Regions from separate parts of the Paenibacillus sp. PvR133 genome, predicted to be linked through region 3. Evidence: riboswitches for the same ligand, from Rfam matches in the RefSeq annotation. Region 3 holds a riboswitch; each other region holds the start of a gene.
What was found. Region 3 has a riboswitch for cyclic di-AMP ahead of JOE49_RS12285 (hypothetical protein). Riboswitches for the same ligand answer to the same signal wherever they lie in the genome.
Positions count from the first base shown of each region.

Region 1: linked by a shared signal. The riboswitch ahead of JOE49_RS05965 (3D domain-containing protein) and the one ahead of JOE49_RS12285 (hypothetical protein) in region 3 are both predicted to bind cyclic di-AMP.
Region 2: linked by a shared signal. The riboswitch ahead of JOE49_RS06360 (C40 family peptidase) and the one ahead of JOE49_RS12285 (hypothetical protein) in region 3 are both predicted to bind cyclic di-AMP.

Region 1 is NZ_JAFIBS010000001.1:1,331,772-1,334,039, reverse strand. It holds gene rnmV (ribonuclease M5) at 1-81, opposite strand, end outside; gene JOE49_RS05965 (3D domain-containing protein) at 228-1,376, opposite strand; cyclic di-AMP (ydaO/yuaA leader) riboswitch at 1,648-1,930, opposite strand; gene JOE49_RS05960 (TatD family hydrolase) at 2,132-2,268, opposite strand, start outside.
Region 2 is NZ_JAFIBS010000001.1:1,436,833-1,439,100, reverse strand. It holds gene JOE49_RS06365 (hypothetical protein) at 1-634, shown strand, start outside; cyclic di-AMP (ydaO/yuaA leader) riboswitch at 911-1,048, shown strand; gene JOE49_RS06360 (C40 family peptidase) at 1,054-1,554, shown strand; gene JOE49_RS06355 (GNAT family N-acetyltransferase) at 1,858-2,268, shown strand, end outside.
Region 3 is NZ_JAFIBS010000001.1:2,799,959-2,802,226, forward strand. It holds gene JOE49_RS12280 (glutathione peroxidase) at 1-118, opposite strand, end outside; cyclic di-AMP (ydaO/yuaA leader) riboswitch at 585-757, shown strand; gene JOE49_RS12285 (hypothetical protein) at 873-1,268, shown strand; gene JOE49_RS26900 (potassium-transporting ATPase subunit F) at 1,452-1,529, shown strand; gene kdpA (potassium-transporting ATPase subunit KdpA) at 1,669-2,268, shown strand, end outside.

The DNA of each region.
Region 1 (2,268 bases), 1.5 Mb from region 3:
TTCTATCGTATCCGCTTCAACAGCGCGGCGAATGGCCACCGTATCATCCCGGCCCTCTACCACGATCACTTCCTTGATCATTTGCGTTTCCCTCCACTGCTACACAGCAAGCTATATTTATCTTTCCCTGCTTTTGAAAACAAAATAAGAAGAGGATATCCTCTTCTTAGCATGGCATAACTATGTTGTTAATACTATCGCATTGCCCTCAACATACACAACCTGTTTTAGTTGATTTCAGGCTTTATCGGTCCGATAACATAAACGGTTTTACCGTGCTTACGACCAAATTGGTTGGCTCGGCTCAAACTCTCATAATACACATCGATTTTGTGGCCTTTAATCGCGCCACCGGTATCCTCCGCACGGCGGAAGCCCACCCCTTCGATATATACCCACCAGCCGATTGGAATTACACTCGGATCGACCGCGATGGTGCGTCCTTCCGTGACACGTGCGCCGGATGCAGTACGTGTACCGATACCTGGCTCCTGTGAGGAATACGCCGTCATGGAGACATTTTGTAAAACTTTGCTATATTTAAAATTGATGCCTGCTTTACGGACAGCACTGCCCGAACTAACCGTTGTTGCCTTAACCGCATCATTGGGACCGACGGAAGCAGCCAGAACGACCGGTTTTTTCTTCGTTCCTACTGCAATGACTTTATCCACACGGTTCTGTGCAACTTCCTTGTTAACCAGCTGTTTGGATACCAACTTTCCATCATGATATACCTTTTGAACGTGCTGGACGACCACACCCGATTTGCCGCTTTGAATGACCCGATTATCGCCTTTATAAAGACTCGGATCGGCCGTTTTGATGACCTGATAAGGCACCTGTTTTTTCTGTTCGACCTGCTGTTTCTTCACACGGACGATTTTTATGTCCATGTTAGACGAAACAGAGGCATCCAACGCAGGATAAACTTTATCCGTTGATGATAATTTATAGCCCGAGGTACGAATGGCACCTTCTACTGTATTTTCTGTTGTGTACAGCTTTTTCGTCTCATTGCCTGAAGATACTTTGACTTGATTGGCACGTTTAATGACTACGCGATCGCCATCCTGTATTGCTCCATTTAGCGGCATGGAAACTGTATCATGCGGCTGAAGTGAAATGGAATGCTCGCTCAGCAAATCTTGAAGCTTGGATTCCCGGGTTTCTACCGCAGACGCCTTGCCATCGATGACAAAAAAGACTTGTTTTTTAGATTGCGTGTACATCAGAATTGAAATCATAATCGTTAGCGCGATTAGAAAAATAGCAACCAAAGCAGCCTGGCGCACATTCTCTTGCTTCCAACGCAATACGTAAGACATGCTGGATGAGCGTGACTCATGGGTATCCTTTTTTTGGAAAATGCCCATTTCCTCCGTCCTCCTTACATAGCCCGCCGTCTGGAGTAAGACATAGTTGAGATTTGACGTGACTATAACAGATTTTCTACAAGACAAGCCCAAACTGCGACTGTCCTGCACCATGTACCCGTCTTCGCGGCATGCTGTCCTCCCCTGTTTAACCACAGTATGATGACAGATTTTCTTTTATTCACAACAAAAAAAGCCAGAGAAAGAGACTAGAGAGCTCTTTCGTGGCTTCCGGCATGTGTGAATATGCGGGAAAACTCATGCACGAGATGGCTTCTCTCTTGTTACGCTTACGGGGTTAGCTGTCGGGTTCGGACGTAGAGAGTCGCCCTAGCTTGGGTCAACCGCTCATGGCGGTCGCCTTCACATTCACCCCGAAGACCCAGAAAGAAATCGAAATACGGCTCCTCCACCTATTCAATCCCATCCGGGGAAAGAATTTAGGTCGAGCCGGCTGGCGGAAGAGACGTTCCCTTCTTGCACATATGCCGGACGTACTGTAAGCCATATCGGTTCCCCCGTTCCCTGTAAAAGGGACTCAGCGAGACTGGTTCATGAAATGACTTGTTGATGTTTACATTCAAACAACAATTCACTGAAAAGATGATATCCTGTTTCTATGCATGTTGTAAAGCAGGTTTCAAGTACATTTTTTAAAATATTCGGTTAAAATATTGTAATATTCTCGAGTTTCCTGCAACAAATTCATGATTAGCTTCGTCTATCTCTTTATTTTGATCGATTTCTTCACTTTTTCATTGAATGTCAAATCGTTCCAGGGCATTTCGGGTCGTTATTGACACTAATTCCTCCACTGTAATCCCTTTGATTTGGGCTGCAGCCTCTGCTACCAGTCTCACATGTGCAGACTCATTTCGCTTCCCACGAAACG
Region 2 (2,268 bases), 1.4 Mb from region 3:
CCAGATTGCTCTGATGGACAGCCGGGAAGTACATGTGTATTTGTGGATACTACTAGGGGCGACTGTACTACGCATACTGATCACTCCCTTCATTAGAGCCGGAATATATCAAAGCCTGCATACCGATGCGACTGAACCGCAAAGCCTGTCCTTTTTCAAGGGTATGAAACGCCATGGCATGTCGTCGTTGTTGTATTACACCATCGAGTTGGGACTGCTGCTGCTTCCCGCCTTTTGGGTAGTACCGAGACTCTACCCTATTGTAGCAGGAACGCTTCAATCTCCCTCTTACCTGCTTCATTTGTTGCCCTATGCCATGGGGTGGATGGCTTACGGATGGTTCATTCGGCAGTGCATCCTGTATATGCAACTGGGGACTGTCGGTGGTCACGCCATACTATCGTCCCTGCTCGCCTTCTTTCGCCAGCTCCTCCCAGCTGTCGGTATATCTCTTTTGCTCGGTGCTTGTGTGCTGCTGGTCTTCGGTCTATTTGGCACCATAGCGATGATTTGGACTGGTATGCTGGCGCTCATTCTCCAGCAATCGTATCATTTTGTTACTAGTCTGGTCAGGCTGTGGCATATCAGTTCGCAGTACAGACTATGGCATACCGATATCTCCAGTAGAAGCTAAGCCCTGCCTTTATGTTTTTTACTTCATTTCCGTCTGTCGAAAAATCTTGATTCATATCCGCGCAAACGACACATAACTGAATACTGTTAACAAGATCTGTTCCTGGGACATTAGGAGCAGATTTTTTTTGTAACTTTTTGCAATGAAACATTTGCCAAAGCCAGCCGTCTTTGTTACAATAATCGCAGTGAACTGATAGTAACAACTTTGTAATCTTTATTGTAACCTTTATCTCAAAAATAACGTTATTGTGAATACTGCTCTCCAAGGTGCACATCTTAAGTTAAGCCTAATTCCTGGCACCTAGGAAGCGGGGGAACCAGTTTGGGTGAATTGATCTCGCAACAGAGTGGTCATAGGGGAACCTTCTACCGAATCCTTAAGCTAACCTCGCAGGCATTGGAAGGGGTATATTTTTTTTGAAGAAGAAGCTAACGATCGCAGCTATGGGTCTTGCCATTGCCTTTACATCTTTTACATTCGGTGGCGGCAGTGCATATGCAGACTCTAAGATGGACCAGGTCATTCAAGATGCCAAAGGAACGAGCTACAGAAGCGGAGGCACTACACTCGAGGGATTCGATTGCTCCGGCTTCACAATGTATGTATTCAACAAACTGGGAATTAAACTTCCGCATCAATCCGGATCACAATTCAAAATGGGATCTTCTGTATCCCGCGATGAAATGAGACCTGGAGACCTGGTGTTCTTCAACACCACAGGAAGAGGCATTTCTCATGTAGGTATCTTCGTAGGTGAAGGGAAATTTGCCCACTCCTCGACTTCACGTGGTGTAGTAGTTAGCTCACTGAACGAAAATTATTACGCTAACCGCTATGTCGGTGCAAAAAGAATTATGAGCACAGACGCTTACCATTCTGTAGCTTCAGAAATTCCTGATGACGACAACGTAGAATAACTAACGCACAGCAAGCTAACCTTAGCCGCAATTTGATTCTGGCCGGAATCAAATTGCGGCTTTTTATGTCCACAACATCAGCAATTATTATCATTACTGACGAACTGAAGCCTCAAAAGGTTTCAATTTTAGCGAACATCGTCGGTTTTACCGTCAGCGCTGGGGGAGCATATGAGCAGTAAATCCTTCTTATTGAATGTATACCCGACTTGAGTATGAAATAAACACGCTTGCCATTCCCCTGCAACTTGTCTACAATCTGTTGTTAATGATTGAAGTACCTGTAAAAGGAGGATAGAACACATGCCGGCCTCAATATCCAACTATCGGATCGTACCGATGGACGAGCATCAAGCGGCTGCAATCTGTGAGTGGCGCTATGATCCACCTTATAATATATACGGTTGGCTCCCCTGGGAACAAATGAAGGCGCTTGAAGTCGAATTTGGAAGTCCCACGCTTCGCCAAGAGCAATATGTTGCCGTACTGGATGAAGAGAATAAGCTGACGGGATTTGCTCAATATTTTCCTATGATCGGTGTGACCCGGCTAGGTCTTGGAATGCATCCTGAAAGATGCGGACATGGCAAAGGCTCTGATTTTGTCCGTGCCATTGCAGAGGAAGCCCAACGACGCAACCCGAAGAATGAAATTGATCTAGAGGTACTCACTTGGAATGGGCGCGCTATCCGGGCTTACAAGGCGGCTGGATTT
Region 3 (2,268 bases):
GGGGGGTTAACCCACATTTGCTGGCAGTGTTCACGATAAGCAGAACGTTCCCTTCATATGTGGATAACGGAATTTGTTTCCCTTGCAGGGTGTGCGCATCATATTCATAAACGGTCATAGTATCTCTCCTTATTCAATATTCAGCAATTAAATTGTAAGCAATTAAAAGCAAGGTTGCAAGTCTGGAAAAGCTGTATCAAGCCTTTAGCCGCTGTAAAATCGTATTTTGTTCAAAACAGTAAATCGCACCGCAAATGGAGCGAATTAAGGTGTTTCTTCTTATAAAAGCGGGTTCAATCGGTGTTTAGCTGGTACATATAGCGTATTTTCTTCTCTTTTTACAAAAAAAGGCCAAAAACGCTCTACCCTACGCCAATATTGACATGCTTATCATTTTCGAAAAGGGATGAAAAACAGAGATTGAAGGAGCTGTGAGAAGCATAGTTGCATTGTAAGCGCTATTATTAATATCCTAGGCTCTAAAGGCCGATTTATAACCCCGCAGTTGAGCTTTACAGTCTTCCATGCGCGGGTGTATGATTCAAGACGTAATTTCAAATTAACTTGAATGAAGCAACAACGAAATGTCTATAGCGCTGAATTTTGCAGTTGCAAAAGCGGGGGAACCAATCGAGATTGTACGGCTTCGGAAGCCGTGTGTCTCATGGGGTGAATTTTCAGGTCAAGTGCCAGAAATAGGGCGACTCTCACGTCCGAATCCGACAGCTAACCTCGTAAGCGTACAGGGAGAGGCAACAAACCGCCGTGTGCAGCCATGGTTTATTTTATCATGGATATGTAAGAAGCCGGAGGAAAGCCTTTTTCCTTCGGCTTCTTTTTGTTGTCTTTTTATACCGGGAGAGGAGCTACTGATGGAAGGTCGGTTAATTATTGTCACTGCACCGAATGAAGCGGGCAGAAGTTTTGTGAAATTGCTTATTTTCAAAAAATTGGCGTTTGCAGTTCTCACGAATAGCGCCCAGGAGGAACGACAGCTCAAAAAAATGGGTGTGGAGCACATTGTCCGCATCAATACCATGCAAGCGGGAAAATGGAATTTTCCAAAAAAAGAAATTGGTAGTGTGTATTTGTTCGAGAACAGCTTGAATCTGACGTGCCGTTTCCTGCAAATATGTCGGCCGCTAACATCGGAATCGATCTATGTTATTACGCACGGCTGTAATCCACAAGGAATTTATCGGGGATTGGGAGCGGATCATGTGATCTACACATTGAACGGAGAGGTGGGTTTTCTGCTGAACGGATAAGCACTTATAACATAGTTGTTTTATGATTTTATGATCAAATAAGAATGGCGATCTGAGGACCGATACGGAGGGTATAAACATGATGGATATATACATGCTGCTCGTCATGGCTGTGAGTTATGGAGTGATACTGCTGTTTGTACGCTGGTGTGATGCGCAGACCTCTAAAGGAGGACGAAGAGGATGATCGTTATACTTGGGCTTACGGCTATTGTGTTTATGTATTTAATCTACGCACTCCTGAACCCTGAAAAGTTCTAGTCAGCTATAGGGGATAGAGCGGGCGGGAACAACAGATCTGAATATTAAGCATTATAGGTAGCGGGTTTGCACACAATTGGTGCTCTGGAAGCAGGTCTGTTGTTCCAAACGCAGGAGCATTTTGAAGGAGGAATAAAGGATGGAGCTGCTTCAAATTGGAATTGTGATCGTCATATTGCTGCTCTTGGTAAAGCCAGTGGGCACCTATATGTATCATGTATTCTCGAATGAACCCAATCGGACGGATCGGATTTTTGGCGGAACAGAAAAGCTGATTTATAAGATAGTAGGATTGAAGAAGCTGGAGAGCATGCGTTGGACTACGTATGTTATGAGTTTCATTGCAACGAATGTCGTGCTTGTGGCGATCAGCTACTTGCTGTTGCGTTTACAGGGAATGCTTCCTGGTAATCCGGCTGGAAACAGTAATATGGAAGCATCACTAGCTTTTAATACGGTAATCAGCTTTATGACGAATACGAATCTCCAACATTATAGCGGAGAAAGCGGGCTTACGTATCTGACACAGATGGCGTTCGTCACGATGATGATGTTCACTTCGGCTGCTTCCGGTTTTGCGGTTGCTGCGGCTTTTATGAGAGGATTGACACGGCGCGGTGAAGGGATGGGCAATTTCTTTCAAGATTTTATTAAAGCCATTATAAGGATTTTCCTGCCGCTGGCCTTTGTGCTTACGCTGGTGCTGGTTGGATTGAAGGTACCACAGACGCTACAGCCT